DNA from 3 places in the Novosphingobium gossypii genome. Region 3 is predicted to be linked to each of the others. Evidence: riboswitches for the same ligand, from Rfam matches in the RefSeq annotation. Region 3 holds a riboswitch; each other region holds the start of a gene.
What was found. Region 3 has a riboswitch for cobalamin ahead of GGR40_RS07530 (PepSY-associated TM helix domain-containing protein). Riboswitches for the same ligand answer to the same signal wherever they lie in the genome.
Positions count from the first base shown of each region.

Region 1: it holds a riboswitch for cobalamin, as region 3 does, so the genes downstream of both, cobW (cobalamin biosynthesis protein CobW) here and GGR40_RS07530 (PepSY-associated TM helix domain-containing protein) in region 3, are expected to answer to the same signal.
Region 2: it holds a riboswitch for cobalamin, as region 3 does, so the genes downstream of both, GGR40_RS21895 (TonB-dependent receptor plug domain-containing protein) here and GGR40_RS07530 (PepSY-associated TM helix domain-containing protein) in region 3, are expected to answer to the same signal.

Region 1 covers NZ_JBNPXM010000001.1:1,062,770-1,073,349, reverse strand. The annotation lists gene cobO (cob(I)yrinic acid a,c-diamide adenosyltransferase) at 1-330, opposite strand, end outside; gene cobN (cobaltochelatase subunit CobN) at 333-4,244, opposite strand; gene cobW (cobalamin biosynthesis protein CobW) at 4,244-5,293, opposite strand; cobalamin riboswitch at 5,477-5,719, opposite strand; gene GGR40_RS05420 (alpha/beta fold hydrolase) at 5,839-6,825, shown strand; gene fahA (fumarylacetoacetase) at 6,809-8,113, opposite strand; gene GGR40_RS05410 (sensor histidine kinase) at 8,205-9,506, opposite strand; gene GGR40_RS05405 (DUF6438 domain-containing protein) at 9,648-10,199, opposite strand; gene GGR40_RS05400 (autotransporter outer membrane beta-barrel domain-containing protein) at 10,220-10,580, opposite strand, start outside.
Region 2 covers NZ_JBNPXM010000023.1:8,737-19,316, forward strand. The annotation lists gene GGR40_RS21870 (cation transporter) at 1-584, shown strand, start outside; gene GGR40_RS21875 (hypothetical protein) at 617-949, shown strand; gene GGR40_RS21880 (TolC family protein) at 1,023-2,303, shown strand; gene GGR40_RS21885 (efflux RND transporter periplasmic adaptor subunit) at 2,309-3,481, shown strand; gene GGR40_RS21890 (efflux RND transporter permease subunit) at 3,485-6,727, shown strand; cobalamin riboswitch at 6,971-7,216, shown strand; gene GGR40_RS21895 (TonB-dependent receptor plug domain-containing protein) at 7,402-9,408, shown strand; gene GGR40_RS21900 (PepSY domain-containing protein) at 9,413-10,580, shown strand, end outside.
Region 3 covers NZ_JBNPXM010000002.1:460,620-471,199, reverse strand. The annotation lists gene GGR40_RS07550 (potassium transporter Kup) at 1-119, opposite strand, end outside; gene GGR40_RS07545 (hypothetical protein) at 354-659, shown strand; gene GGR40_RS07540 (TorF family putative porin) at 773-1,594, shown strand; gene GGR40_RS07535 (TonB-dependent receptor) at 1,649-3,820, opposite strand; gene GGR40_RS07530 (PepSY-associated TM helix domain-containing protein) at 3,837-4,949, opposite strand; cobalamin riboswitch at 5,211-5,466, opposite strand; gene GGR40_RS07525 (aldo/keto reductase) at 5,560-6,549, opposite strand; gene GGR40_RS07520 (amidohydrolase family protein) at 6,557-7,381, opposite strand; gene GGR40_RS07515 (fumarylacetoacetate hydrolase family protein) at 7,510-8,355, shown strand; gene GGR40_RS07510 (SDR family oxidoreductase) at 8,503-9,231, shown strand; gene GGR40_RS07505 (right-handed parallel beta-helix repeat-containing protein) at 9,270-10,580, shown strand, end outside.

The DNA.
Region 1 (10,580 bases), on a different contig from region 3:
CGCAAGGGCGATGTCGCGGGCGCGGTCCTGGGTGTTCCAGGTGAAGCCTTCGCCCATCGGCTTGAACTCCACATGGTCGGGGAAGGCATCGAAGACCGCCTTTTCGCCGGTGGTCATCGCGCCTTTCACGAACTGGACGACGCCCACCTTCTTCCCGTGGCCGATCATCCGCACCACCATGCCGAGCGCGGCGGTGGTCTTGCCCTTGCCCTTGCCGGTGTTGACGATCAGCAGGCTCTTTTCCACGGTCTTGCCCGCCATGATGCGGTCGTGCGCGGCCTGCTTTTTCTTCATCTTTTCTGCATGCTGTTCGTCGGTGCGCTGGGCCATATTCATGCTCCTGAGACTTGTGCGAGCAGCAGGCCCGCGCTGTTCGATCTGGGTTTCCAAAGCCCGCGCTCCAGCGCCTCGGCCAGCCGGGCGGCAGTTTCGCGCAGGGCCGCGGGATTGGCCTCGGCCATGAAGGCGCGCACGGCCTCGTCCTCGATGAAGGCGGCGTGGACGGCGTCGAAGTGGTGATCGCGCACCGCGCTCGTGGTGGCGGCGAAGGCGAAGAGGTAATCGACCGATGCGGCTATCTCGAACGCGCCCTTGTAGCCGTGGCGCATGACGCCTGCGATCCATTTGGGATTGGTGACGCGCCCGCGTACGATCCGGCCGATCTCGTCCGCCAAAGTGCGGATCACCGGGCGTTCGGGGCGCGAGTGGTCGTTGTGGTAGGACAGCGGCGCGCGGCCCTTCAGGTGCTCGACGGCAGCGGCGATGCCACCCTCGAACTGGTAGTAGTCGTCACTGTCGAGCAGGTCGTGTTCGCGGTTGTCCTGGTTCTGGACCACGGCGTCGGCCTGGGTCAGGCGGGCGGCGTAGAGATCGCGCTCGGCCTCGCCCTCCACCCCCGATCCGTAGGCGTAGCTGCCCCAGTCGAGGTAGACGTTCGCCAGATCCGTGCGATCGTGCCACAGCTTTTCGTCGATCATCGCCTGCAGGCCCGCACCATAGGCGCCGGGCTTCGAGCCGAACACACGGGCCCCCGCGCGGCGGGCAGCGACCGACGCATCCTCGCCCTGCGCTGCAAGGGCGGCGGTTTCGGCGCGGTGGCGGGCGGCGGCGGGGTTGTCCTCGTCGCTTTCGTCAAGGGCCATGACGGCGCGGGCGGCGCTGTCGATCAAATCCATCTGTTCGGGGAAGGCATCGCGGAAGAAGCCCGACACGCGCAAGGTCACGTCCACGCGCGGGCGGCCGAGTTCGGCCAGCGTCATCATCTCGAACCCGGTGACACGGCCCGAAGTCCATTCCCAGCGCGGCCGCACGCCCATCAGCGCCAGCGCCTGCGCGATGTCGTCCCCGCCGGTGCGCATGTTGGCGGTGCCCCATGCGGACAAGGCGATGGCGCGCGGGTACTCGCCCTCGCGCTGGAGATAGTCTTCCACCAGCAACTGCGCCGACCGCTGGCCCAAATCCCACGCGACTGCGGTGGGCACCGCGCGCGTGTCCACCGAGTAGAAATTGCGCCCGGTGGGCAGAACGTCCGGGCGTCCACGTGTCGGCGCGCCGGAAGGGCCAGGCGTGACGAAGCGGCCGTCCAGCCCGGCGAGTAGTGCGGCAGTCTCGGCGGACCCACAGGCGTCCACACGTGGGGCGAGGTTGCTGGCGATGGCGTGGAGGACAGGCTGAACCTTGCTGTCCCCCACTTGGCTACATTCACGTTCCCCAACATCGTCACCCTGAACTTGTTTCAGGGTCCATCGCGCCTCAGACGCGGTGTTTTGCTGGGGCGAACCGATAGCGCCGATGGTGACCCCCACCTCAGAGGCAGGCGGAGAAATGGACCCTGAAACAAGTTCAGGGTGACGGGATGCGGGGGGCGGGGGCAGGGTGTCGATCCACTCTGCCGCCAGCAGTTCCAGCCGCTCCACCGTATCCCCCAGCGTGCGCCATGGTTCGTCAGACACCGCGGCCAGCACGCCCGGCCTTGGCCCCTCCCAGCAATCCGCCATGCGGCAGTCCAGCGGGTCGAAGGCAAAGCCGAAATCCTGCGCCAACGCCCGCAGCAGCGATGCCTGTTCCGGCCCGTCATACCCGCGAGGGGTACGGGCCAGCGCCACCAGCAGGTCGCGCCGCAGGCGACCCTGGGGCGATTGGCCGAAGACGTGCAGGCCATCGCGGATCTGCAGTTCCTTCAGTTCGCACAGGTAGTTGTCGATGGCGGACAGGGCATCGTCGCCATCGCCCTGCGCGCCTGCGTCCTTGTCCAGCCCTTGCGAGCGGGCAAGGTCGATGATGTCGCGCCGCAGCCGTTCCAGCCGGCGCGGGTCCATCCCGGCGGCCAGATAGTATTCGTCCACCAGCGCTTCGAGCTGCTTCAGCGGGCCGTAGCTTTCCGCGCGGGTGAGGGGAGGCGTCAGGTGATCGACGATGACCGCGCCAATGCGCCGCTTGGCCTGCGTGCCTTCGCCCGGATCGTTGACGATGAAAGGGTAAAGCTGCGGCACCGGCCCGGCGCAAATCTCGGGGAAGCAATCGGCGGACAGCGACACCGCCTTGCCGGGCAGCCATTCCAGATTGCCGTGCTTGCCGACATGAACCAGCGCCTGCGCGCCGAAATGGCGGTCGAGCCAGACGTGGAAGGCGAGGTAGGCATGCGGCGGCGGCAGCGCCGGGTCGTGGTAGGTTTCCTTGGCGTCGATGTTGTATCCGCGCGCGGGCTGCACGGCGACGCAGACGTTGCCGAAGCGATGGACCGCCAGCCGGAACGCGCCTTCCCTGACGAAAGGGTCGGCCTCCGGTGCGCCCCAGCGCGCGACCATGGCGGCCCGCGCGGCTTCGGGCACTTGCGCGAAGGCGGCCTCGTAATCGGCCAGCGGCAGCGTGATCTCGCCGGGCCTGTCCAGAGAGGAAAGGTCGTTGGTCACACCAGCCGTCATCAGGCGCATCAGGGCCTGCCCGTCGGTGGGCGCATCGGCGATGTCGTACCCCGCCGCTGCAAGGCTCGACAGGATAGAGGCTGCGCTGGCGGGCGTGTCGAGACCTACACCGTTGCCGATCCGTCCGTCGCGGTTGGGGTAGTTGGCAAGCACCAGCGCTACCTTGCGCGCCTTGGGCGGCGTGCGCCGCAGGGCCGCCCAGTTGGCGGCCAGGTCCGCAACGAAGGCGACCCGATCTGGGGCGACGCGGGGGACGACGATGCCGCACTGGGTCACTTCGTCAAACCGCTCGGCGGCCTTGAAGGCGACGGCGCGGGTGAACAGGCGGCCATCCACTTCGGGCAGGGCCACGTTCATCGCCAGGTCGCGCGGACCCAGACCACGCGCGGCATCGCGCCAGGCGCTTTCCTCCACGCCCGCGAAGGCGACCTGCAGGATGGGGCAGTCGGCGCGTTCCAGCACGCCGCCGACGCGCGGTTCGCCGCTGGAAGAGGACGCGAAGCTGGTGGCGTTGACGATCACGTCGGGCGCGATCCCGTCCATCAGACCGGTCAGCCAGTCGATCGCGAAAGGTTCCCGCAAGGCGCGGACGTGGACGGCGGCGACGTTGAAGCCGCGCAGTCGCAACGCTGCCACCATCGCATCGACCGCGTTCAGCGTGCCCGCGATCATCAATGCGCGGTAGAACACCAGCAGCACGACCGGCGCGTCCGGCTGCCATGACGCGCGCAGGTCGGCCAGCGAGGGACGGTCGATCCCGGCGAGGTAAAGGCCCGCATCGGCCACCGGCACGGGATCGTCGGCCTGACCGCAATCGGCGTGGATCAGGCGCGCGGCGGTGCGCAGGAAGGACAGGGCGTTGGCCGTGCCGCCCTGCCGCAGGTAATCGCGCAGGTGCTCCACGGTGGCGGCGGGCAGGGTGGATGCCCGTGCCAGCGCCGGGTCTTCCTCACGCCCGTCGGCTATGGCCGCGAAGGCGATGCCGCGCTCCCGAGCCACCAGCGCGATCTCGTCAATGCCATAGGGCCAGTAACTCTTGCCGCCCAACAGCACCACGCAGACGAACTTCGCGTGCGCGATCACCTTCTCTACGTAGAGGTCGACCGAATAGGGGTGGCGCAACTGCAGCAGATTGGCGAGGCGCACGCTTGGGCTGGTCCCGGAGGGCGCCCCTTGCGGCAGTTGCGCCGCCGCTTTCGCGAAGCACGCCAGTTCGCTGTCCGCCACCGTCAGGATCACGATGTCGCCCGGCTGCTGGTCGAGGTCGATCGCCTCCTCGCCGTTGGAGATCGTGCCGGGGGTGGCGGAAAGCAGGTGCATCAGGCGGCGACGGTGCCGAGCACGTCCGCCAGCGCGGTCTCTATCGCCGCGCGGTCCAGACCCTTCTGGCCGATGATCACCAACTGGGTCCGGCGCGGTTCCTCTGCCTTCCAGGCGCGGTCGAAGAAGTGCTGGATGCGCGGACCCACGCCCTGCACGACGAGGCGGCTGGGCTTTCCGGCAAGCGCCACCATACCCTTCACGCGCAGCACGTCATGCGTGGCGATCTGTTCCCGCAGCCCCGCCAGCAGCGCGTCGAGATCGGCCACTTCGCGCCCTTCGAGGATGAAGGTGTCGAAATCGTCGTGGTCGTGATCGTCGTCGAGGCCGTCGATGTGCGACTTGCGGCTGTCGAGATCGTCCTCTGCCGCCGCGACGATGCCGAGCAGTGCGGCGATCTCGACCGCGCCGTGATCCGCGCGCACGATCTTAACGCCGGGGCGGGTATGCGAAAGGACGGTTTGCTCCACTTGCGCCAGCACGTCGGCATCGACGAGGTCGGTCTTGTTGAGCACGACCATGTCGGCGCAGCCCAGCTGTTCCTCGAACAGTTCCTCCAGCGGGCTGTCATGGTCGAGGTTGGGATCGGCGGCGCGGGCGGCAGCCAGCGCATCCTCGTCAGTGGCGAAGCGGCCAGCGGCCACCGCATCTGCATCGATCAGCGCGACCACGCCGTCTACCGTGGCGCGGGTGCGGATGTCGGGCCACTGGAACGCCTTGACCAGCGGCTTGGGCAGGGCAAGGCCGGACGTTTCGATGATGATGTGATCGGGCGGGGTGGGGCGGTCCAACAGCTTCTGCATGGTGGGCAGGAAATCGTCGGCCACGGTGCAGCAGATGCAGCCGTTGGCCAGTTCGAGGATGTCGTCCTCCGGGCAGGCTTCGTCGTTGCAGCCCTTCACCAGTTCGCCGTCGACGCCAACCTCGCCGAATTCGTTGATGACCAGCGCCAGGCGGCGGCCATGCGCGTTCTGCAGCAGGTGGCGGATAAGCGTGGTCTTGCCGGCGCCCAGGAAGCCGGTGATGACGGTGGTGGGTACTTTGCTCAAGGTCTGCACTCCCGCGCCGGCGACGTTTCGCGGCGGGGCTTACCGCCGGGCTGACGGCGGCGCAGGCAAGGGCGACGGACAGGCGCGAAGACGCCCGGCGACCCTGTCCGCTGCGGCCCCATGCCGCATGCGTGTCGTCGCTCAGACGGTGAACCGTGCCGCGGCCATCCCCTGGGCCAAAGCAAGAGCGACCGGACGCAGGCAGGTCTCCTGGCTCGCGGGTCAACGCATCGATGCACGGCCTTCCCGAAGCCTCGCATGTCGCAGCGTCCGGCCTCAGTGGCTGCTTCCCGCGCTGTGGGGAAGCGATGTGCATCGCGCTCGCCGCTTACAGTTGCAGGGACAGCTGCGGATTCGGATGGAAGACCATCCCCACCGCCTTCCCTTTTAAGCCCCTTTCGGAGCACCGGCGCGATCTTTGCCCAGACGATAAGTCCGGACCCGGTCGCGGATACCGGGGCGCAAAGGCGCGCGCAAGTGCCGTGTTGCGGCAACCTTGGCGGTCTGCGACCATTGAGCGGTAAACTGCTGAAGGAGATATCGTTTTGCCAGCCCTGCGTTTCATCGGCATTGCCGCAGCTCTGGCGTCGGTCGTGGCCGTGCCCGCACGCGCCGATCCGATGCTGGCCGACGTCTCTTACGGCCGGCCTGTCCAGCACTTTGGCTTCACCAGCCAGAGCCAGACGCTGGACATGGCCTACCTCGATGTCATGCCCGCAAAGCCCAACGGTCGGACGGCGGTGCTGCTGCACGGCAAGAACTTCTGCGCAGGCACGTGGGATACCACGATCCGTGCGCTTTCAGGCGCCGGGTACCGCGTGATTGCGCCCGACCAGATCGGGTTCTGCAAGTCGAGCAAGCCGGAGCGCTACCAGTACGGGCTGCACACACTGGCCGCCAACACACACGATCTGCTGGTGCGGCTGAAGATCGAAAAGCCGGTGATCGTCGGGCATTCGATGGGTGGGATGCTGGCGATGCGCTATGCGTTGCAGTACCCGGCCGACGTATCACAGCTGGTGCTGGTCAACCCGCTCGGGCTTGAGGACTGGCGCGCCAAGGGGGTGCCCAACACCACGGTGGACAAGCTCTACGCCGCCGAACTCAAGACCACGCGGGCCAGCATCAAGGCCTATCAGCAAAGCACGTATTATGCAGGCCAGTGGCGCCCGGACTACGACCGTTGGGTGGACATGCTGGCGTCGATGTACGCGGGGCAGGATGGCGCGATCGTGGCGTGGAACCAGGCGCTGACGTCGGACATGGTATTCAACCAGCCGGTCATCCACGAAATCCAGCGCATTTCCGTCCCGACGGTGCTGATGATCGGCGAGAAGGACAACACCGCCATCGGCAAGAACCGCGCCGATCCGGTCCTGCGCGCGACGCTGGGTGACTATCCCCGGCTGGCGCGTGCGGCAGCGGCGCGGATCGGCGGAGCGCGGCTGATCGCTTATCCCGAATATGGGCACAGCCCGCAGGTAACGGCGCCGCAGCGCTTCAACGCGGACCTTGTCAGGGCGCTGGAGTGATCCGCGCCCGGCACTCGCCAAAGCCGATGGACACATAGCCGGGGGCAGAGGCAGTGGCGGACAGTGCCACCTCGTCCCCGTCTTCCAGAAAGGTGCGGGTTTCGCCGCCCGGAAGCGCCAGCGGGTTCCTGCCCCCTTCGGACAGCTCGAGCAGGCTCCCAAAACCATCGCGGTCGGGGGCGGAGATCGTGCCGGTGCCCAGCAGGTCGCCGGGGGAGAGGTTGCAGCCGTTGGACGCGTGGTGCGTCACCATCTGCTGCACGGTCCAGTACATGTTGCTTGCCGGGCCGCTGCTGAGCCGGTGCGGGGGCAGGCCGGCATCGCGCATCGCTGGCGTGGTGAGATGCACTTCGAGCGTCACGGCCAGCGAGCCGTGCTGCTGGTCATCGGCTAGCTGCAGGTAGGGCAGGGGCTGGGGATCGCCCTCGGGCCGGAGCGGCTGGGCGATGCGGAACGGCGCCAAGGCTTCGGGCGTGACGACCCAGGGCGAGATCGTCGTGTGGAAGTTCTTGGCGAGGAACGGGCCAAGCGGCTGGTATTCCCACCCCTGAATGTCGCGCGCGGACCAGTCGTTCAGGAGGCAGAAGCCCGCGATATGTTGCGCAGCGTCGGCGATCGCGATCGGCTCGCCCAGCGTGTTGCCGGGGCCGATCCACACGCCCATCTCCAGTTCGTAATCCAGCCTTGCGGAGGGCGCGAAGACGGGCGCGTCGGCGTCCGGAGCCTTGCGCTGGCCGCGTGGGCGCACGACGGGCACTCCGGACGGGCGGATGGAGGAGGCGCGTCCGTGATAGCCGATCGGAACGTGCTTGTAGTTGGGCAGCAGCGGATTGTCGGGCCGGAACTGGCGGCCCACATTGCCGGCGTGGTGGATGCCGACGTAGAAGTCCGTGTAGTCCCCGATGCGCGTCGGAAGGTGCAGCGTGCAGGCATCAGCGGGGTGCAGCATGGGTTCGACCGTGGACTGCCGTGCCACGTCGCTCAGTAGATCGGACAGCGCCCGGCGAAGTGCCGTGCGCTCCTCCGGCGGCAGGGCCAGCAGGCGGGCAAGCGTGGGGTCGCGGCAAATGCCCGTCACATGGGTGGGCACCAGTCCGGCGTCTGCAACCGCAGCGAGGTCCAGGATGAAGTCGCCGATGGCGACGCCGATCCTGCTCTCGTCGCCGGACGAAGGCGTGAAAGTGGCGAAAGGCAGGTTCTGGATCGGGAAGTCGTGGTGTCCCTGCGCGGAAGGCACCCAGCTGGCGCGGGCCGGATCGTGGGTTTCATCGATTGTCCACCAGTTCACGCGTCGCTCTCCAAAGGCGGCCTCGCCGGGCCGATCCACCCTGTGGAATAGCGGCGTCGGCACGCCAAGGCCATAGCGCGCCGATGCGCCCTCAGTTCTCGCCGGGATGCGGCACGTCCAGTCGCGCGATCAGCCCGCCATCAGGCGCGGCGGCGAAGGACAGGTGCCCGTCGAAACGCACCATCAGCCGGTGCGCGGTGGGGATGCCAAGCCCAAAGCCATTGGTATCCCGCGCCCGTGCGGTGTCGAGGCGGAAGAACGGATCGAGGATCGCGTCGAAGTAGGCGGACGGGATGCCTGGGCCGGAGTCGGCAATCTCGATACGCCAGTGCCGGTCGTGGCGCTGGATGGAGATGCGGGCCTCTCCGCCGAACTGGATGGCATTTTCCACCAATGCCAGCAGCGCCAGTGCCAAAGGTTCGCGGAACGTAACGGCATGGGCCGGGCCAGCTGTGACGATCCGCGCCTGCTCGGCATAGGGCGAGAGCACTTCATGGGCGAGTTCGACAAGGTCGAGCCGTTCCGGCTCCGCGTCCAGATGCTGGGCGCGCAGGAAGCGCTGGAGCGAGGCGAGAAGGGCCTCCATCTCGTCGACGCTGGATCGGATAACGCTGCCCAGTTCGGGATCGTCAAGGAGGTCGGCGGCGACCTTCTGGCGCGACAGCGGGGTGCGCAGGTCGTGGCTGATCGCTTCGAACGACTTGGCCTGGTCCTGCAGCAGCCGCGCAATGCGTTCCTGCATGAGGTTCATGGAATGCGCCAGCTTGCGCAGATCCTGCGTCCCCCCTTCCTGCACCATGACGTTGCGCCCCCGGCCGATGGCGTCGGCAGCGTCGATCATGCGGCGTAGCGGGCGGGTGAGGACGTGCAGCGCGATCAGGCCCAGCACGAAGCACGCGGTCGTCGTTGCCAGTGTCAGCACCGTGGCGCGCAGGGCGACCGGCCACATCGAGTTGATGTCCCGCGACCGGAAGTTGAGCCAGTGCCCATCCGACATGCGGATCGAGCCGACCAGATCGGACTTGCCGTGATGCGGCTGCTCCATCGCCAGCCTCAGGTCGCGCCCGGCAAGCCCCGGCTCCCAATCTATGATCCGCGCGCCGATCCGGCTGAGAGCGCCGTCCGCCGTCCGCGTTTTGACCGTGGGCTGCAACCCGACGGCTGCTGCAAGATGGCGGGTGCTCATCGTAGGCGCGGTAAGCGCGGGGTTGGCGGCATGGATGCGGTCGCTGACGACAAGCAGCTCCGCGATGCGGCGCGCGTGATCCTCGTCCAGCGTCTGCCGGTCTATCGACTGGTAGAACACCAGGCTGGCGGCCAGTTGCAGCACGCCCAGCACGATGAATACCAGCGTCAGATAAGCCGCGAAACGCGGCGCGAAGGCACGGGCCACCTGCAGTTCCTCTCCAGCCGCGCAAGGGTTCGGCGGCGTGATGCCCCTCGCGTTTACGGTTCGCTCACACCGCGCGGGCGTGGCGTCAACCGGGTGGCAATGATTTGATACGGAACCGCAGGCGCCGCCGCGCGGGGGTGCTTATCCGCGTGTGGCTCCGGGCCAGGTTTTCTGCGCCGCCCAGCCTTCTCCATCCAGCTTCTGCAGTTGTTCCTCAACCGTGCGGTTGATTTCCAAGCCCTTGGGCGATCGGCAACCCATGTTGTAGGAAAACCCGGTGCGCGCGCCTGTGGCAGATACCCATTCGACGGTCACCTGCGACATGTCGGTGGCGGCAGCATCGCAGGCGAAGTCCTGCGTCGTGCCCGAAGCCGGGCGAAGCGGGGCAAGGGACTTGCGCACCGCCTCGTACCCTGCCGGACCTACCGTGCGCGATCGCGTGCCGATCACGGTGGTGTGGCGCTCTCCGGTGAACTGCACCTGTCCGCCGGGCGCCACCGCGATCGAATAGACGGGGCAGAAGCCGAAGCAGGGACCGCGCGATATGCGGATTTCCTCTGCGTCGGCAACCGACGGTGCGGCGGGAAGGGAAGGGGCGCCGGGCTGCACGCGGGGGGTGCAGTTGGAAAGCAGCGCGGCGCCCAGAACGATGGCGCAGAGGAGTGGTCCGCGCCCGCGTTCTTTGCTGATCATGTTCGTCGTCCTTTTCATGCTCACCATCCGATCGTGACAGAGCCGCGCAGTGCCAGATCGACCCGTCCGTGCCGGTCTTCGGCAGAGACTTCGCCGCCCATCGTGAAGCCGGACGAGCCGCCGATAGCGCGCAGGCGGGCGAACCAGCCGCTGGTGGCGCCGTCGCCCTCAAGCGTGAAGTTCTGGCCGCCTTCGAAGTGGGCGGTCGTGGCGCCTACACCGCCGCTGACGATCTCGCGCCAGCCGCCTTCGGTTTCGACGCGGAACCAGTTTTCGTCCTGCGCCTTCATGCCCAGGAAATCGACGCCCACGGTCATGCTGGGGTTCACCGCCAGTTCGTCGCTCTTGCGGCCCGCGACTGTCAGGTTCAGCTTCTCGCCG
Region 2 (10,580 bases), on a different contig from region 3:
GGCGGGTGCTGATCATCGTGCTGGCCATCAATCTGGCGATGTTCGTGGCCGAGTTCGGCGGTGGGCTGGTGGCACGGTCTTCGGCCTTGATGGCCGATTCCGTCGACATGCTAGGCGATGCGATCGTGTACGCGTTGAGCCTTTACGCACTGCATCGCGGCGCGCGCTGGGAAGCCGGTGCAGCCATCGTCAAGGGCGCGATCATCCTGGCGTTCGGCATCGCCGTGATCGTCGAGATCGCCAGCAAGATCGCCAATGGCGTGCCGCCGTCGTCCTCGTTGATGCTTGGTTTTGGTGGACTCGCGCTTGCAGCCAACCTGACCTGCCTCGCGCTGCTCTGGCGTTGCCGCAAGGCCAACGTCAACATGTCGAGCACCTTCGAGTGTTCGCGCAATGACGTGGCATCGAACGTCGGGGTTCTTGTCGCCGCTGGGCTGGTCGCTATCACCGGCAAGGTCTGGCCCGACATTGCCGTTGCCGGCGTCATTGCTCTAATCTTCCTGCGCTCGGCATTGAAGGTTCTAGCCGAGGCCGTTCCTGCCTGGCGCACTGCGCGCGATGTGACGAGCGAGAGTTGCAGGTGACACCGCCGCCCCAATCCCGTACCACAGCAAGGATGTCCTTTCGGCGCTTTTATCTCCTGCTGCTGATGCTGGTGTCGTCCTTCGTGACGAGCGCCTTGCTGCACGCTGCCGAGATTGCAGGGCCGGTGACGATCGAATGCTCGGGATACGTGCATAGCGAAGGCGACTTCGACGAAACCCAGGGTGATGCCGACAAGGGCGTGCCTCACCATCATGCGGGTTGTCAGGGCGGGATTTCGGCCCTGCCATCGCGTGAACTGGTTCCCGACATCTACCGGCTGCTGCATGCGCCTGTTCCGGCTGCGCGTTCGGCTGCTCTTGGCCGCTGGATTTCCGGCCCGGACCTGCGTCCTCCCATCGCCTGATTGAATTTCACCGGCTGACCGTGCGGGCTTGCCTGCGCGTGACGCCTGTCGTCATTCGATCAGGATTTTCCACATGTACAGGATCATTGCGGCCTTGCTGGCCGCCACGTCGTGCACTGCCGTCGCGCAGGCGCAGGACATCGCCGCGCCCCCTTCGTTGGCGGCGACAACCGGAACGTTTACGCTGAAAGATGCTGTCCTGGCCGCCGGAGGCAGCGCGCCTGCCATCGAGGCGGCCCAGGCCGGGGTCACCGCCGCTGAGGCAGGCCGCAAAGTTGCCGGTCTCATGCCAAACCCCATTGTACAGGGGCAGGTAGAGAACGTGGTGGGTACCGGCCCTTATCGCGGTCTTCGCAGCAACGAGACAACGGTCGGCTTCATGCAGACGCTTGAATTGGGCGGCAAGCGGGAGGCACGCGTAGCCGTTGCCTCTGCTCAGTTGTCGCGCGCCGAACTAGAAGCGGCGATCATCGCGGCGGACGTGCGGCTGCAGGTCTCGCAGCTCTATGTCGATGCCGTCGCTGCCGAACGGCGGTTGACGACGGCCAGGGACCAGTCGCGGATCGCCGGCGATGCGCTGCGAGCAGCCGGTATCCGGGTGCAGGCAGGCCGCGCATCGCCGCTCGAACAGCAGCGCGCCGATGTTGCGAGAGTGAACGCCGAGGCGAATGTGGAACGGCAGGAACGCCTTGCCCGAGCTGCCCGCATCAACCTCGAACGCCGGATTGGTCGCGGTATCGATGGCGCCCTTGATGTGGGCCTGCTCGGTCAGTTGCCTTCTGCGGGCTACGGGCCAGGTGTTCCCATCTCTCCGCAAGGCACTCTGGCTCTGGCTGCTGCCGATGCTGACCTGGCCGTGGCCGATGCCAACGTCAGATTGGCCCGCGCGAACCGAATGCCGGATCTCGATGTCGGCCCTTCGGTGCGCCGCCTCGAGGCGACCAACGACATTGCAGCGGTCTTCACCGTCTCGATCCCGCTGCAGGTCTTCAACAACGGTCGCGCCGCCCTGTCGCAGGCCAGTGCCCAGCGCACGCAGGCCGAGGCCCAGCGTCGGGTCAGTGCGCTCGACATCGAACAGGCGATCACCAATGCGCAGGCGGAAGCGGACAATGCAGCGACGGCTGCGCGGGCCGCGTCCGGCCCTGCGCTTGCCGCCGCACAAGAAGCTGCCCGGATCGCTCGCATCGGTTATCGCGAGGGCAAGTTTGGCCAGCTCGACCTGCTCGATGCCGAACGCACACTCGCCGACACGCGGGTCGCCGCGATCGATGCGCTTGCCGCCTACCAGAATGCCCGCGCGCAGCTGGAGCGCCTGACCGCGCCCGCCGTCGCGCCGGAAGGGGGGAATTGATTACCATGAAGATGAACACGATAGCCTACGCCGCTTTGCCGCTTACGCTGGCCCTCGCGCTTGCCGCTTGTGGTGGCGGAGCGAGCGAAGATGCCGCGCCCAAGCAGGAACAGGCCGACGGTGCGGACGAAGCTGCTCATGCCGATGAAGGCAAGATCACGCTGACTCAGGAGCAGATCACGTCTGCCGGTATCCAGATCGACCGGGCCATGGTCGGTGGATCGGGAACGCTTGAACTGCCAGCGATGATCGACGGCGATCCGCAGGGCACGCAGGTCGTCTCTGCCGCCATCGGTGGACGCGTGGTCGCACTTAACCGCAACCTCGGTCAGTCGGTCGGTCGCGGGGATACGCTCGCCGTCATCGAGAGCCGCGAAGCGGCGCTGCTCAAGGGCGAGGTCGAGGCCAGTCGCGCCCGGCTGGCCCTCGCCAACTCGAACCTATCTCGCGAACAGCGCCTGTTCGCACAGCGGGTTTCGCCCGAGCAGGACCTGATCGCAGCGCGCACCGCCGCCACGGAAGCGCGGATCGCCTACCAGCAGGCACAGGGTCAGGTATCGGCGGCAGGCGCTGGCGGCGGCGGCCTTAACCGCCTCGGCATCTCCGCGCCGATCTCCGGTCAGGTGATCGCTCGCAGCGTGGTGCTTGGCCAGACGGTGGACGCCAACGCTGAACTGTACCGCGTCGCCAATCTATCGAGCGTTTCGCTGTCGCTCAGTCTGCAACCGGCGGATGCCGGGCGGGTGCGGCCCGGCAACGCAGTGACGGTTACTGCGTCCGGGCGTTCTGCAGAAGCGAAGGTGACGTTCGTGTCACCAGCGCTTGATACCGCGACCCGGCTCGTTCCGGTGATCGCCAAGCTCGACAATCGTGCCGGCCAGTGGCGGGTGGGCGAAGCTGTGACCGCCTCGGTCCAACTTACGAGCGAAGGCAGCGGCGGCGCCGCCGATGGTGTCGTGCGCGTGCCGAGCACGGCGGTTCAGACAGTCGAGGGCAAGAGCGTCGTCTTTGTTCGCACGAAGACCGGGTTCCAGGCCATGCCTGTTACCCTCGGCGATAACGCCGGCGGCAGCGTCATCGTGCGTTCGGGCCTCAAGGGCACCGAGCAGGTCGCCGCCACCAACAGCTTCACGCTCAAGGCCGAACTCGGCAAGGGCGAAGCGGCACACGAGGACTGAGCCATGATCGCCGCAACCGTCAACTGGGCGGTCCACAAGCGCTGGCTCGTCCTGCTGCTGACCGCGATCGCCGCCGTCATCGGCGCCGCCGCCTTGTCCCGCCTGCCGATCGATGCAGTGCCGGACATCACCAACAACCAGGTGCAGATCAACGTCCGGGCGCCAGCGCTCTCACCGGAACTGGTCGAGAAGCAGGTGTCCTTCCCGATCGAGACTGCGCTCGCAGGGATTCCGGGTCTCGATTACACTCGCTCGCTTAGCCGCAACGGGTTCTCGCAGATCACCGCAGTGTTCGACGAGAGCACCGACATCTACTTCGCTCGCCAACAGGTGGGTGAGCATCTGACCGGCGTGAAAGAGAACCTTCCCGATGGTGTGAACCCCGAGATGGGGCCGATCGCTACGGGTCTGGGCGAGGTCTATATGTGGACCGTCCGCCTCGAACACCGCAAGGACGACAAGCACGTTCCCGGCGAGCCGGGCATGCAGCCCGACGGCAGCTACATCACGCCCCAAGGCGATCGCCTGACCAACGACATCGACAAGGCGACGTACTTGCGCACCACGCAGGACTGGATCGTCTCACCGTTGCTCAAGAACACCAAGGGCTTGGCGGGCGTCGATTCCATTGGCGGCTATGCCAAGCAGTTCCTTGTCGTGCCGGATATCCAGCGCCTTGCGGCGATGAACGTCACGCTGACAGATCTGGCGACCGCTCTGGAAAAGAACAACACCAGTGTCGGCGGCGGCTTCGTCAACCGCAACGGTGAGGGTCTTGCGGTCCGCTCCGATGCGCTGGTCCGCAACGCCGGCGAATTGGGCAAGGTCGTGATCGCAACGCGCGAAGGCGTGCCGATCATGTTGAACCAGGTCGCATCGGTGAAGACCGGCCAAGCAATCCGCATGGGCTCGGCGTCGGAAAATGGGACCGAGGTCGTTGTTGGCACCGCGATCATGCGCATTGGCGAGAACAGCCGGGTCGTGTCGACGGCCGTCGCGGATCGCCTGAAGGAAATCAATGCCTCGCTCCCGCCCGACGTGATCGTGCAGCCGGTGCTGAACCGTACCGACCTCGTCAATTCGACGATCAAGACGGTCGCGAAGAACCTCAGTGAGGGCGCGCTGCTGGTCATCGTCGTCCTGTTTGCGCTGCTCGGCAATTTCCGGGCTGCGCTGATTGCCGCGATGGTCATTCCGGTCACCATGCTGCTGACCAGCTTCGGCATGCTGCGCACCGGGGTCTCCGCAAATCTCATGAGCCTTGGTGCCCTCGATTTCGGCCTCATCGTCGACGGCGCGGTCATCATCGTCGAGAACGCGCTCCGGCGTATCGCCGATGAGCAGCACTACAACGCTCGCCTGCTCACGGTTCAGGAACGGCTTACCACCGTCGCTACGGCGGCGCGTGAGATGATCCGTCCCTCGGTCTACGGGCAGGCGATCATCATCCTCGTCTACGTGCCGCTGCTCACGCTGACCGGCGTGGAGGGCAAGACCTTCGTGCCGATGGCACTGACTGTCATTATCGCGCTGGCCTTTGCCTTCGTGCTTTCGCTCACGGCGGTGCCGGCGGCAATCGCGATCTGGTTGTCCAACCGGGTCGAGGAGAAGGAAGGCCGCATCATGTCCTGGCTCAAGGCTCGCTATGAGCCGGGTCTGGACGAGGCCATGAAGCGCCCGGTGCTCACCGTAGGCTCCGGTGTCGTCGGGTTCGTCGTCGCCATCGCTGCCTTTATGACGCTGGGCCAGGTGTTCCTGACGCAGCTCGACGAGGGCGATCTCCTGATCCAGGCCCTGCGCATTCCGGCGACCTCTGTCCAGCAGAGCCAGGCCATGCAGGTCCCGATCGAGAAGATGGTGTCGAAGCAGCCGGAAGTGCAGTTCGTCTTCTCCAAGACCGGCACCGCCGAACTGGCCTCGGACCCCATGCCGCCCAACGCCACCGACATGTTCGTGATCCTGAAGCCCCATGACCAGTGGCCGGACAAGAGCGTGACCAAGGACGACCTCATCGCGCGCATGGAAAAGGAACTGAACAAGTTCCCCGGCAATGCCTACGAGATCACGCAGCCGATCCAGATGCGCTTCAACGAGCTCATCGCCGGTGTGCGCGGTGACGTGGCGGTGAAGGTGTTCGGCGAGAACTTCAACGCGATGAACGCCACCGCCGAGAAGATCGCAGGCGTGCTTCGCCGCACGCCGGGCGCTGCCGACGTGAAGGTGGAGCAGACCACGGGCCTTCCCATGCTCGACATTCGCGTCAACCGCGACGCCATGTCACGGCTCGGGGTCACGGCGCAGGATGTGCAGGACATCGTCACTGCGACACTCGGTGGACGCGAGGCTGGCATGATCTTCGAAGGCGACCGCCGCTTCCCGGTGGTGATCCGTCTCTCCGAAACCCAGCGTTCGGACATCGGGCTGCTCCAGCAGGTGCAGGTTCCGGTTTCCTCCAGCGGGGCCGGCCTGCAGTTCGTGCCGCTCTCCAGCATCGCGGATATCAGCGTCGTCGATGGGCCCAACCAGATCAGCCGGGAGAACGGCAAGCGCCGTGTCGTCGTTCAGGCCAACGTGCGTGGCCGTGATGTGGGCAGCGTGGTCGCCGATGCGCAGGCTGCCATCGCCAGAGATGTCCGCCTGCCTGCAGGCAGCTATCTGGAATGGGGTGGCCAGTTCGAGAACCTCGCTTCCGCACGCGACCGCCTGCAACTCGTGATCCCGGCCTGCTTCGCGCTGATCCTTCTTCTGCTTTACGGCGCGCTGGGATCGGTACGCGATGCTGCGATCGTGTTCACCGGAGTGCCCTTGGCACTAGTGGGCGGCGTGCTGCTGCTGTTCCTGCGTGGCATGGACTTTTCCATCGCCGCAGCCGTTGGCTTCATCGCGCTATCGGGCATCGCGGTGCTCAACGGCCTTGTCATGGTCTCCTCGATCCAGGACCTAATGCGCAAAGGCATGGATCGGGCAGAAGCCGCTCGAACCGGGGCTATCCAGCGCCTGCGTCCGGTCGTCATGACCGCGCTCGTTGCCAGCCTCGGCTTTGTGCCGATGTCGTTGGGAACGGGTGCAGGCGCCGAAGTGCAAAAGCCGCTGGCCACGGTTGTCATCGGCGGGCTGATCTCGGCCACGCTGCTGACGCTGTTCGTGTTGCCTACGCTCTATGCGCGGTACGGTCGCAAGGACGTACCGCTCGGTGAACCGCAGCGCCAGCCCGATGGATCTAACGTCGCGCCGAAGGCTCACTGATGGACTGTGGGAGGAAGTCGCCCAATGAATGGTTTCCTCCCCAGCCATTGAGGAGAAGGAACTTGATGATGGTGATCAATGCGCTGCGTTTGCTGGCCTAAAGGAATCCTATCAAATCGGCGTGGCCCGTGCTTAGGGGCACTGCTCCGGCTTACGCCGGAAAGGTCGGCTTCCTGGCAAATCCCGCTTGCGCGCAGTGCGCTCTCCGGCTAGCTCGTCTCATCCGTTTTCCCCGTGAGGGATGGCGGACAAGATCGCGCCGGTGCCTCGAAAGAGGCTTAAAATGGGAACACGGTGAGAGGGTTGCGATCCTCGAATCCGAGGCTGTCCCTGCAACTGTAAGCGGTGAGCGAGATACACATCACGCGGCAGGGCAAGGGCCCCTGCCGTAGCCACTGGGCCGGACGCTAAATCCTGCGAGGCCTGGGAAGGCCGTGTATCAAGCTATGACCCGCGAGCCAGGAGACCTGCCTGCGTCCGGTCGCTCTTGCTTTGGTCCAGGGGATGGCCAGGGCACGGTGTTTCTCCGTCTGAGCGACGAACCAGCGGCAGGGGCCGCACGGTGCGCTGAGCGGTCGTCCCTTCGTTATGGGCGCCCGGCCGGTCGGTGCGCCGGCCGTTCGTGAACGGCAGACCCCTGCTCCGGATCGCATGGCGCTCGACAGGGGGATAAGATGAAGTTCGCTACAATTTCGCACACGGCGCTTGCCGTGGCGCTTGGTCTTGCCTGGAGCACGCAGGTTTGTGCCGAGGAAACCGGTGAAGATCAGGCCATCGTTGTCACCGGCACCAGCCTTGAAGAAACGCTGCCGCAAGAGCTTTCCCGCTACGGCAACGACGTGGTGACCGTCAGCGAAACGCAGATCAAGGGCAGCGGCGCGGTAGACGTGGTCAAGGCGCTGGAATCAGTACCTGGGCTCTACATTCGCGCCCGTAACGGGCCGTTCACCTACGTCGATGTGTCGCTGCAGGGTTCGCGCACGCAGGACGTGCTCTGGACGATGGACGGCATCCGCCTCAACAACCGCCTCTATGGCGGAACATCGCCCAACGACACGCTTGCTGCCAGCATGATCGAGCGTATCGAAGTGCTGCGCGGCGGGGAAAGCCTGTTCTACGGCACGCAGGCTTCGGCGGGTGTCATCAACGTGGTGACGCGCGGCTTTACCGACGATTTTAACGGCCAGGTCAATGCCTCCGTGGATTCCTGGGGCGGCACCACGGTAGATGGCTACTTGCGCGGCGCGGCAGGCAACCACCGCTTCGTGGCCTATGCTTCGCATAACCGGTCGGAAGGCTACACGCCTTACAGCGCCTATCAGCCCAGCCTCACCGATCGCCACCTCGGCTACGACTTGTGGTCGGCTGGTCTCAAGTACCAGTACGACCTCGCCCCCGATCTGGTGCTCAATGCCCAGTACCAGCACACCAAGGCCAACCTCGACAACCTCTCGCCCACGCGCATCCGCGAGAGCCGCAACGATCGCAACGAGGAAATCGCCAGCGTCCGCCTCGATTACACCGGCAGCGACGCCGTGCAGTTCTTCCTCAAGGGCTATTTCCATGACTGGAAGACGGCCTACGTCCAGATCCGCAATTCGCTTCCCGACCTGCAACCGCAAGTGATCTACCCGGCAGGCACGTTCTGGGGCTATCGCGATTGGGGCGGCAGCGCGGTGGTCAAGCTGCATCTCCATCCCGGCCTCGAGTACCTGCTGGGCTATGATTTCCAGAACTTCAGCGGGCGTGATGACGTGCTGCTGATCGCGCCGACCAGCGAGCAGGTCCATGCCGGAATCTTCCAGGTCCGTACCACCGACGAGATTTCCTCGAAGGGCCGCCTTGCCGCGGGCCTGCGCTACAACCGCACGGACGGGGCGAAGAAGACGATCTGGAACCTGTCCGGCCGCTACGACTTTGCCGACGCGCTCTATGTCGAGGCGAACGGCGGCACCTCCTTCGTACTTCCCGACGCCTCGCAGCTTTATGGCAACGACCCCTGCTGCGAGATCGGCAACCCGAACCTGAGCCCGGAGCAGAGCCTCAACCTCAACCTTTCCGCGGGCGGAATTTTCCCGGCAGGCGCGGTCACGCTGGGCTGGAAAGCGACCTACTTCAATCGCCGCATCACCAACATGATCGACTACGATTACGACAACCCGGCCTATCCAAACGGCACTTACGCCAACCTCGACGGCAAGGTCCGCTCGCAGGGCGGCGAATTCGAACTGACGGCGCAGATGGCCGGGGGCTGGAGCCTCAATGCCAGCTATACCTACGCCCGCGTGCGCGAGAGGGGATCGTCCACCCAGCTTGACCGCAATCCCCGACAATACGCGAAGGGTACCTTTGCCTATGCGCCGGCGGACCTGCCGTTCGGCGCCAATCTCTCGGTCAACTGGATCGGCGACGTATGGTCCACCGCTTCGGGCTTCGGCCGCCGGAACTATGGCAACTACGCGCTGGTGGACGCCGGGGCCTACCTCTACGTCGACGGTGCGGCGCGCCGGAACCGCTTCGGCGTCAATGTCGAGAACCTGTTCAACCGGGAATATGCAACACGGGGCTATCAGTCGGCGGTGACCGACCAGGGCGCGCTGGATGGCAGCAACAGCCGCTTCCTCTACTTCAGCCGGGGCGTGCCGCGCACGCTGCGGATGAGCTACGGCCTGAGCTTCTGAGGCCATGAGCACACTCCAGCCTCGGCCCCATCCTCGAAAGAAGCGCTCGCGCAGCCTGCTACCGCGCCCGATCCTTGTCCTTCATCGCTGGCTCGGCGTCTTCGTCGGCCTGCTGATGACGATCTGGTGCCTCTCGGGCTTCGTGATGATCTATGTGGACTATCCGAGGCTGGAGCCTTCCGCACAAGTGCAGGGCCTTGCCCCACTGCATCTGCCGCCGTCCGCCAGCTTCGACACCGTGGACATGGCACCGGACACGCCGATCTCGTCCGCCCGCGTCGAGATGCTGGCGGGGCGTCCGGTCCTGCGGGTCGTGCCCGGTGAATCCACCGACCGCACGATCCCTCAGATGCGCGCGATCCCTGCCGCCTTCGATCTGACGAGCGGCAAGGCGCTGGCCACGCCGGATCGGCAGGAGATCGGCAGGATCGCGCAGGATTTCGCGAATGGTCACGGCATTGCGGGCGAGCCTCGCGCCCCCGTGGAAACCGGGATCGACCAATGGACCGTGCAAACCTACCGGCGCAACGCGCCGCTCTACCGGGTGGACTTCGCCGACGACGCCGGAACCGAGATCTACATTTCAGGCGGGTCCGGTGAAGTCGTGCAGGAGACGGCGCGCTTCCAGCGCTTTTGGGGCTGGCTGGGCGCGGTGCCACACTGGCTTTATCCCACGATGCTGCGGCAGAACGGCGCGCTGTGGAACGAAGTGGTCGTCTGGACCTCGCTTGCGGGATGTTTTCTCACGGTGACGGGCATCTGGGGCGGCATCGCTCGCGTGCGCCGAAAGCGCGATGGCCGGATCGGGTCGCCCTACAAGGGGCTGTGGTGGTGGCACCATGTCTTCGGGCTGTTCTTCGGACTGCTGACGCTGACCTGGGTGGCAAGCGGCCTCTTCTCCATGAACCCCTGGGGGTTCCTCGACAGCAGGGCTGAATTTGCCGAGCGGGAGAGGCTGGCCGGTTCGATGCCATGGCGCGACGTTCGGAAGGCCCTGTCCGCCTTGCACGATCTTCCGAACGATACCCTGCGGATCGAAACCGCGCCGCTGGGTGGCCGAACATTCCTGATCGTGTCCAGGGCCGACAGCCGGGCGCAGCGCCTCGACGCCAAAGGCAAGGCATCCTTGCTGACGCCGGACGAACTGCGTGCTGCCTTTTCGGGGCAGCCGA
Region 3 (10,580 bases):
AGCGCATAGAGCGGCGATGTGCCGATGTCGCCGAACACCACGCCCAGCGCGCCCAGGGTCAGCTTTGGAAGGCCGCCCTGATGTTCCCGTTCGTGTCTTATGCCTGCGGTCTCACTCATGCCTGCGGTGTTCAAGTCGTGCCCCATCTGCGGTCCGACCGTGGCAATGCCACAGAACGGCATATGATCTCCATGTGCAGACATGCCGCGTCGCATAGGATTTGCATAGGATTGGCTCAGTTCGTCGTATTTGCCGTCCGATCCTATGTAATCTCAATGCTCGCAGAGGGTTCTCGATCTCGCAATGCTATGCGCATCTGCGTAGCTGAATCGCCTCCTAGTGGAGGTATCTTCGTGACGCGGTGGCATGAAACGGTGGCGGCCCGGATCGGGTTGCGCCTGGGCGGACTGGCCATTCTATCGCTGGCATGGGTCGTGGGGTGCGATCTGTACGTGCGGGTGCACGCCCACCCGCCTGCACCGGCAAGCATGGCCGAACTTGGCCGGTGCGCGGTGCTGGTGCTGCTGCTGATCGCTGGCAATGCATTGCTGTTCGTGGGTGCGGGTCTGTGGAGGGCGGTTCCGCTGCCTGCCAAGTGGTCTGCCGCGCGGATCGATCCACGCGACTTCGACATACTATCGTTCCGGGACCGCGCATAAAGAAAATACTATGCAATTTTAGATCTTTAAGTCTCGATATTAAACTACCTTCTGAACTAATTGGCTCGCCTCGACACGCTCCGTCAATACGCGGAGCCTTCCAAGAGGACATCATGAAGACCATCGTAACGCTTGCCGTCCTGTTTGCCGGACTGGCTCCGCTTGCCGCCCATGCTCAGGATGCCGACACGCCGGACGCACTCACCGTTTCCGGTTCGGCCACCATCGCGTCGGACTATCGCTTTCGCGGCGTTTCACAATCCGACAAGGGGATGGCGGTGCAAGGCGGCGTCACGCTCAGTCACGAAAGCGGCGTCTATGTCGGGGCATGGGGGTCGAATCTGGCCGGATGGGGCACCTTCGGCGGCGCCAACATGGAACTGGACCTGATTGGCGGCTACAAGGCCAAGCTGTCCGACAGCGCGACGCTGGACGTAGGCCTGGTGTGGTACATGTACCCAAGCGGCGCTTCCGATACCGACTTCGCAGAACCCTATGCCAAGCTGTCAGGCACCACCGGACCGGCCACGCTGACTGCAGGCGTGGCCTACGCGCCAAAGCAGTACGCGCTGGCCAACGTGTCGAACGCACCGGACAGCCGCGGGCAGAAGCAGGACAACCTCTACCTTTGGGGCGACGGCGCGCTGGCCATCGCCGGCACGCCGCTGACCGCCAGAGCGCACGTCGGTCATTCCTGGGGCAACCCCGGCCTTGGCCCGAACGGCACCAGCGTGGCCCCTACGGGCAGCTACTGGGACTGGTCGCTGGGGCTGGATGCTTCGTGGCGGAACCTGACGCTCAACGTCTCCTACGTGGACACGGACATTTCGCGGGCCGGGGCCGCACGCCTGCAGCCCAATTTCAGCAAAGGGCAGGACGGGACCGGCTCCATCGCCGATGGCGCCGTCATCGCCTCGCTGACCGCCGCTTTCTGAGCCAACGCTGCGGTCCGGCCTCTGCCTTAAGGCAGGGCCGGACCCGCACGGGCGTCAGAACTTCGCCCGGAACATGACCTCGACGGTGCGTGGCGCGCCCAGATAGACGGCGCTGGCGCCGCCCCATTCGATGTAGGTGCGGTCCGTCAGGTTACGCGCGCGCAGCGTCACGTCGCCGAAGTCGAAGGCATAGCCGATCGACGCATCGAAGATCGTGTAGCCGTCGATCTTCACGGTATTGGCGGTGTTGCCGTATGTCCTGCCCGTATGGCGCATTCCGGCCGTGAGTTTCAGCGGAACCGGTTCGAACTGGTAGACGGCGAACAGGTTCGCCACGGCCCCGGCGACGTTGGGCGGGGTGTTGCCGGTACGGTTCGCGCCGCCCGCCTCGATCAGGTCGTCGTACTTCGCGTCCAGCACGGCAAGATTCCCGTCGAGCCGGAACTGCGGCGTGATCGCGGCGGAAAGCGCCAGTTCCACGCCTCGCGAAGACTGCGCGCCGCCCTGAAACGCGGTGTTGGTCTCAAGGTCGCGGGTGATGATGTCCTTCTGGCGGATCCAGTAGCCTGACAGGGTCGCGGTGATCCGGTCGTCCAGCCAGGATCCCTTCAGGCCCACTTCGGCGGATTCGCCCTTGGTCAGTTCGAAACCGGCGTTGGTCAGCGACAGCAGCACCAGCGTTCCCACCGCCTCTGCGCCGCGCGTATACTGGGCATAGAGCTGCGTCTTCGCGCCGATGTCGTAGACCAGCCCGGCCCGGTAGGAGAACGGGTTGTAGGTGCGATCGAACGAGGACACATTGTCGAGGTTGTAGTCCACGACCGTGCGCCTGAGCTTCATCGATTCATATCGGCCGCCAACCACTACCAGGAGCCCGTCGGTCAGGTTGTAGGCATTTTCTCCAAACACCGCATCGATGCTGATCTTCGCAGCCGAATCCGCAAAGTTGCCTGCGCCGGGGAAATTCGCGGGCGTGATCTGCGGAAACAGGCCCGGCTCGAAGTCATACGGGTTGATCGACTGGGCCAGCCCGAAACGGCGGATGCTGGTGTGGTCGTTCTCGCTGTGCTCCACGCCCAGCAGGAAGCGGTTGCGGTGGCCCAGCAGCGGCCCGTCGGCAGAAAGGGCCAGCCGTTCGTGCCAGAAATCCAGCGGATTGCGGATATACGTGGCACGGCGGCTGACCCGCTGGGTGGCGGCTGCATAGCTATAGCTTTCGGCATCGTACCACAGCCGGTCGCCGTTGTTATAGGACAGGTCGTTGCGCAGGCTCCAGACGTCGGAGATTTTCCACTTCACCTGCGAGCGCAGCCATGTGCTGTCCGACCGGATGCGCGCATCGGCATACTGCAGGTTCGTGTCCCGCAGCGCCAGGTCAAGCACCAGCCCGTTGGCGGTCGTGACAAGACCGCTGGGGTCGCGGGCGATGGCGCTGCCGACCAGCGGCGTGCCCCAGTAGATCGGGCCGTCCAGCTTCCAGAAATACTCCGCCGCCAGATAGATGCTGAGGTTATCGGTCGGCTGCAACTGCACGCCAAGGTTGGCAGACAGGCTTTCCGACCTGACCCGGTCGATGTACCCGTCCGATCCGGCATAGCTGACAAGCGCGCGCACGGCCAGTTTGTCACCCAGTGGAACGTTGGCATCTGCGGCAAGCCGGAAGGTGTTGAACGTTGCGTACTGCGCGAGGCCGTTGAAGGCTGTTGTTTCCAGCACGGGCTTCTTGGGCACGAAGTTGATCGACCCGCCCATGCCGCCTTCGCCGTACAGCACGGACCCGGGGCCCTTCAGCACCTCGATCCGGTCGAAGGCGAAGCTGTCGAAGTTGCGCGATGTCATCGTTGATGGCTGGTGGATGCCGTCGTAGTTGTGCGACACGGAATTGCCGCCAAAGCCGCGCCTCGACACAGTGCCGGGCGAGCCGCCGGTGTCGATGGCAGTGACGCCCGGCGCGCTGTTCAGTGCCTCGTTCGAGGTGCGCAGACCACGTTCCAGAAACCGGTCCTGCGTCAGCACGTCGAGCGTCGCAGGCGTTTCGCGAACGGTCAGGTTCAGGCGCGAACCGGTCTGCGAAGGTGTGTCGAGCACGATCTCGCGTGCGCCGCTGACGATGATGGTATCGCCGGGCGCGGTATCCTCTTCGTTGGCCATGGCGGGCGATGCCGTCATCATGCCAAGCATGGACAGCGCCAGCGCCGTGTGAGAAACGGACGTAATTATTACCATTGGATTTCCCCCTGTCTTAATTTGAAACCTTGCGGTGAACCGCTGCTTGCGACCGCTGGCGATGGGCCGAAAGGCGGGCCTGCTTGCCACGCCAGCGGATCAGCCCGGTGATGAAGAGAACCGCCGGGACCAGCCCCAGCAGCGCCACGATGATGCGCCCGACCAGGCCGAACACCTCGCCGCTGTGGAGCGGGTAGAACCAGGCCTGGATGCGATCCCCGGCGGAATCTCGCGGGCCATCGTGGATCGCCAGCACCCGGCCATCGTAACGATCGACCCAGATCTGGCTTTTGGGAAAGCGCGTGCCCGGCTCTCCCGCTTGCCAGAAGCGGATTTCATAAGCGCCCTCGGCCCTCGACGGCACTTTGATCCAGCGCAGATCGGCGTCCGGACGTGCGGCGCGCGCGGCGGCGAGGGCTGCATCGACGGGGATGCGCGGCCTGCCGTGCTCTGGATCGGAAACGGGCTTTGGCAGCGGGGAGGGCGCAGAAAACATCTGCAGCAGCGGCCTGACTTGCCAGGGCAGACTCATCGCTGTGGCCGTGGCCGCCACGATCAGCAGCAGCCCCAGACTGCCGATGCCCAGCAGGCGGTGCGCGTCGTGGATCGTGCGCTCCAGCGGACCGCCGACCCGCAACGCCACCCGACTGCGCAGCGACCGCCCCGACCGCCACCACAGCACCGTGCCCAGAATCAGCAGGGCCATGACCGCCAGCCCGACAATGCCCATCACGGTGGCGCCGGTGCGTCCCATTAGCAGCCGATAATGCAGTTCATAAAGCCACGTCGAAACGGTCCCGCCCCAGCGCACGTCGCGCACGACCGTCAACGTCGCAGGATCGAGCGACACCATGCGCTGGCCGCCGTGACCGGGCAGGCGGCTGGTGATTACGCCGCCTTCGGCGGGCAGTTCGATGTTCCAGTCCCCCCGCTCCGGCGCCTCCATCTTGTGCAGTGCGCGGTAGACGCCCTCGTAGCTGTGCGGCCTGACGCCGGGCGATGATTGCAGCGCGGGCAGGGCGATGCGTTCGATCTCCTGATAGAACGCCAGATACGACCCCGTCAGCCCGCACATTGACAGCACGAGGCCGACCGTCAGCCCCAGCCAGGCATGAAGCCTTCCGGCCATGGATCTTACAGACCTGCTGCCTGTCCTTCTTCGCACTTCGTTCCCCTCAAGCGACGGCGACACCGGCAGCACGATCTGCCGGTGGCCAACAAGTTCGAGAACGGTCGGATACCGTTACAGGTAGCCCTGTAACGGTTGCGAATGCACGGGTTCCGGGCGCGCGAAGACGCCCGGCAAAACCATGCCGTCGACGGTCCGACCGCCAGCTTCCTGTCGCTCAAACGGAGTTCACCGTGCCGCGGCCATCCCCTGGACCAGGGCAAGAGCGACCGAACGCCGGCAGGTCTCCTGGCTCACGGGTCATCGCTTGATGCACGGCCTTCCCAGGCCTCGCTTGTTTCAGCGTCCGGCCCAGTGGCTGCGGCATGGGCGCCTTGCCCTGCCGACCATATGCATCGCGCTCACCGCTTACAGTTGCAGGGACAGCCGCGGATTTGGACGGCCTTCACAGCGGAAGGCGTCCGCACCACGTTCCCTATTAAGTCCCTTTCGGGACACCGGCGCGATCGACCGGGGAGCGATCCCCGGCGCGTGACGCCTAGTGCAATCGCATCGCGACAACAAGCGGCTTTGTTGATTTCAAACGCGCCGAAGCGCAGCGAGGGCTGCTTCAAGTGCCGCTTGTCAGCCCCTGCGCCTCCAGCGCGGCCCAGAAGTTCTCCGGGATCGGGGTGGCGGCCAGCGTGGTGGTGGCGTTCAGTTCGGCGGGCGAGGCGACGCCGGGCACCACCGCTTCCACCACCGGGTGACGCAGCGGAAACTGCAGCGCCGCCGCGGCCAGAGGGATGCCGAAGTCGGCACAGATATCCTCGATCCGGCCTACCTTTTCGACCACGGCGGCGGGCGGCGCGCCATATTCGTAAGGTGCCGGAGAGCCGCCCCGGACGCCCCGCGCCAATATCCCCGAGTTGAATGGCGCCCCGGCGACAATCCGCACCCCCCGGCTGGCGCAAAGCGGAAACAGGCGGTGCAGCGGCGACTGTTCCAACAGGGTATAGCGCCCCGCCAGCAGGATCACGTCGAGGTCGGTATGCTGCAGCACTTCCTCGCACACTGCGGTTTCGTTGACGCCCAGCCCGATGGCCTTCACCGCGCCCCCGTCCCGCAGTTCGTGCATGGCGCGCAGGCCGCCGTCTAGGAAACGTCGCATCTGTGATGCGTGCCCATCGCCATGGGCATAGCGACCGATGTCGTGGGCCAGCAGGATGTCGATCCTGCCGCGCCGCAGCCGCTTCAGGCTGTCCTCGAAGGACTGCATGACGGCATCGTAGCCATAGTCGAACACGCTCTCGAAGGGTTCGGGAGAGACGAAGCCCTGCCGCACCGAGCCAAGGTCCGCGTCCGGGACCGGGTCCAGTCGCCGACCGACCTTGGTGGAAATAACCGCGGTGCCGTTCGGGTCCAGCACGGCCAGCGCATCGCCCAAGCGACGCTCGCTGAGGCCGAATCCGTAGTGGGGAGCCGTGTCGAAATACCGCAGGCCCGCCGCCCAGGCCGCCTCAACCACAGCTCGCGCGTCCCCCTCCGTCACCGGGCGATAGAGATTGCCGATGGCGGCGGAACCGAAGCCCAGCTTTCCGGGAAGTTCGGGCATCGTCATGGTCGCATCATCCCAGCCCGTAGAATTCGATGGCGGCACCCGCGAAAAGGCGGTCGCGAGCGGCGTCGTCCAGATCTGCCACGAGGGCCAGCGTCGCATCCACCCACTCGCCATATGTATCGCCCATATGAAGCAGTACGGGCCAGTCGCTGCCCCACATGGTCCGATCACCGAAGCAGGCCAGCACATGCGAGACCCATGGCGCCAGATCCGCCGAGAGCTGTCCTGGCGCCTGCTGCGTGCGCAGTCCGGAAAGCTTGCACCACACGTTGGGCAGGGCGGCCAGCGCCGCCAGATCGCCGTGCCAGGGGTCCAGCACGCCACGGGCGGCATCGGGTTTCGCGGCATGGTCGATCACGATCGGCAGGTCGGGCCAGAGCCGCGCGAACCGGAGCAGCGCGGGCAGGTGCCGGGGCTCCACCAGCGCATCGAAGCGCAGGCCGTGATCCACCATGGCGCGGATGCCGGGTTCAAGTTCAGGCAGCAGGATCCAGTCCGGATCGGCGATTGCCTGAAGCATCGGGCGCAGGCCCCGGCACTTGGGCCGACCGGCCAGCGCCGCGATCCGCTTCGCTGCATCCGGAGCATCCAGCGCGGCCCAGGCGACGATGCCGCGCACCATGGGTTCGCCGGCTGCAAGGGCGAACAGCCAGTCGGTATCGCGGTCGTCCGGCTGTGACTGGACCAGGATGGTGCCCGCCAGATCGCATCCGGTCGCTTGCGCCCTGAGGTCATCCGGCAGGAAATCGCGATGGAGCAGTGGCCAGTCGGTATCGGGCCAGTTGCATTCAGGCGCGTCGATGCGCCAGAAATGCTGATGGGAATCAAGCATGCGGGGTCGCACTGTCATCTCTCCGTCCGGCCATCGCTTACACGCTTGCATCCGGTTTAAACATACTACATCATACAAATCAAATGGCGTGTGTCCATGCCGACCCCATCGAAAAGAAAGGATGCCGAATGAAACTGTGCCGCGTCGGGGAACCCGGAAACGAGCGTCCCGCCCTTGTCGATGCCGAAGGTGCACTGCGCGATCTGTCCGCGCATGTTGCAGATATCGACCAGGATACGATCGGTGTCGAGGGGCTTGCGCGACTTGCCGCCATCGATCCGTCCTCACTGCCGCTGATTGAGGACGGCGTGCGTTACGGCCGGTGCGTGACCGGGACGCGCCAGTTCGTGGCGATCGGCCTGAACTATGCGGACCACGCCGCCGAATCCAACCTGCCGATCCCCGAGGAGCCGGTCGTCTTCAACAAGTGGGTCAGTTGCATTCAGGGACCGAACGATCCCGTCCAGGTCCCACCCGGGTCGCGCAAGACCGACTGGGAAGTGGAACTTGGCGTGATCATTGGCACCGAAGCGTGGCAGGTAGACGAGGCGACGGCGCTGGATCATGTAGCGGGCTATTGCGTCATCAATGACGTGTCGGAACGCGAATGGCAGTTGGAACGCGGCGCCACCTGGGACAAGGGCAAGGGCTTTCCCGGTTTCGGCCCGATCGGTCCATGGCTTGTCACCGCCGACGAGGTTGGCGATCCGCAGGCGCTGTCGATGTGGCTGGAAGTCAACGGCAAGCGCGTACAGGACGGCTCCAGTGCGACGATGATCTTCACCGTGGCCCAGATCGTTTCCTATCTCAGCCGCTTCATGCGCCTGCTGCCGGGCGACGTCATCACCACCGGCACCCCGCCGGGCGTGGGTCTCGGCCAGAAGCCGGAACCCTGGTACCTCAAGGCCGGCGACGTCGTGGAACTCGGCATCGAGAAACTGGGCGTCCAGCGGCAGGAATTCGTCGCGGGCTGAGCCTGATGTCCTCTGCCGTCATTCCCGCGCACGCGGGGCGTGACGGCGGGACTGGCGGGCAGGCGCCGGATGATGCGGCAGATCGCTCATTGACATCAGCCCGCCCGATGAGATATTCATCATACGTATTATAATATTGGAGAGAGCATGGGGCGTCTAGCAGGCAAGACCGCACTGGTGACCGCCGCCGGGCAAGGCATCGGTCGCGCCAGCGCCGAAGCGTTCCTGCGCGAAGGCGCACGCGTGATCGCCACCGACATTCGCGCAGAGCCGCTCGCCGATTTCGCGGACGCGGAAACGGTCGTCCTCGACGTGACGGATGCGCAGGCCGTTAGTGCCGTAGCAGCGGCCCATCCCGAGATCGACGTGCTGTTCAACTGCGCAGGGTTCGTCCATCCCGGCACGATCCTTGACTGCGACGAAGACGCATGGGCGTTCTCCAACTCCCTCAACGTCACCGCCCAATATCGGATGATCCGCGCCATCCTGCCCAACATGATTGCGCGTGGCGGCGGGTCGATCATCAACATGTCCTCGGTGGCGTCCAGCGTGAAGGCGGTGCCCAACCGCTTTGCCTACTCCACCACCAAGGCAGCGGTGATCGGGCTGACCAAGTCGGTCGCGGTGGACTTCGTTTCGCAGGGTATCCGCTGCAACGCGATCTGCCCCGGCACGGTGGAGACGCCGTCGCTGATCCAGCGGCTGCACGACACCGGCGATTTCGACAAGGCCTATGCCGACTTTACCGCCCGTCAGCCGATGGGCCGGTTCGGCAGCGCGGCGGAACTGGCGGCGCTGGCGGTCTATCTGGCGTCGGACGAATCCGCTTTCACCACCGGTGCGATCCACGTCATCGACGGAGGCTGGACAAGCTAGGGCTCGCCTTCACACGTTAAAAAACAAGGGAGAGGAACATGACAGAGGCCCGGATCGCGGCCCGTACCGTCGCGCGCATCGTGGCCGTGCTGGCTGCAGGCTGCAGCGCGCTGCCGGTGCTGGCGCAGGCGCAGTCCGTCGAGGTTCACGTCTCGCCGCAGGGGGACGATCGCAACCCCGGCACGCAGGCGCGCCCGGTCCGCTCGCTGCCCCGCGCGCAGGCCCTTGTCCGCCAGAGCAATGCCAGGTCCGACGTCACCGTGCTGCTGGCCGAAGGGACATGGCGGCTCGACGCGCCGCTGCTGTTTCGCCGTGCCGACGGCGGGCAGGGCGGCCACAGCGTCACCTGGAAGGCTGCGCCGGGCGCGCATCCGGTGATCTCGGGCGGGATGACCGTGGGCGGCTTTCGGCCCTTCGATGCAGAGCGCCGCATCTGGGTGGCTGACGTGCCCAAAGGGCTGGACACGCGGCAGGTCTGGGTGGATGGCACGCTGGGCGAACGTCCTTGGATGGAAATCCGCGCGGTCGACCTTACGTTCGACGCCACCGGTTTCACCGTGAACGATCCCAAGCTGGGCTGGCTCTCCACGCTGGCCGCACCGTCGCGCGTCGAACTGGAGGCGACGGGCTTCTTCACCGACCGCATATCTCCGGTCAAGGCCATCGAAGGGCGCCACGTCACCATGCAGCAGCCCGCGTGGGACAACAACACCTGGGGCTATGACACGATCTCCAAGCCCATCTTCCCCGACGACAGCCGCCTGTTCCTGATCGGCGCGCTGGAGTTCGTGGGCAAGGCCAACGAATGGCATTCGCGCCCTTACCAGTGGGTGATCGACCCGCAGGCGGGCAAGCTCTACCTGCGCATGGGTCTGGACGAGGACATCGCGAAGCGCGAAGTCGTGGTGCCCAGGCTGGAATCGCTGGTGTCGATTGCCGGCACGCCCAAGGCCCCGGTGGAGCGCCTTCGGTTCGAGGGCCTGCGTTTTTCCCATACCAGTTGGCTCGGCCCCTCGCGCTCGACGGGCTACGCCAACCAGCAGAGCGGCGCCTTCCTTTACGAGACAAGCCCGATCCGCCCCGCCGATGCGTGGAAAAGCTGCGGCTGGGGCTGCGTGGAGTTCGAATCCATGCGTCAGAAGTGGCACCAGATGCCCGCCGCCGTGCAGGTTTCGGCAGCGCGCGACGTGACGTTCACCGGCAACACATTCTCGCAACTGGGACAAGTGGCGTTGGGGATCGGCAACGATGCCAATGCCAATCTTTCGGGCGCCGGGCTGGCGACGCAGGGCATCCGCGTATCGCGCAACCGCTTTGCCGTGCTGTCCGGCAGCGCGATCATGGCGGGC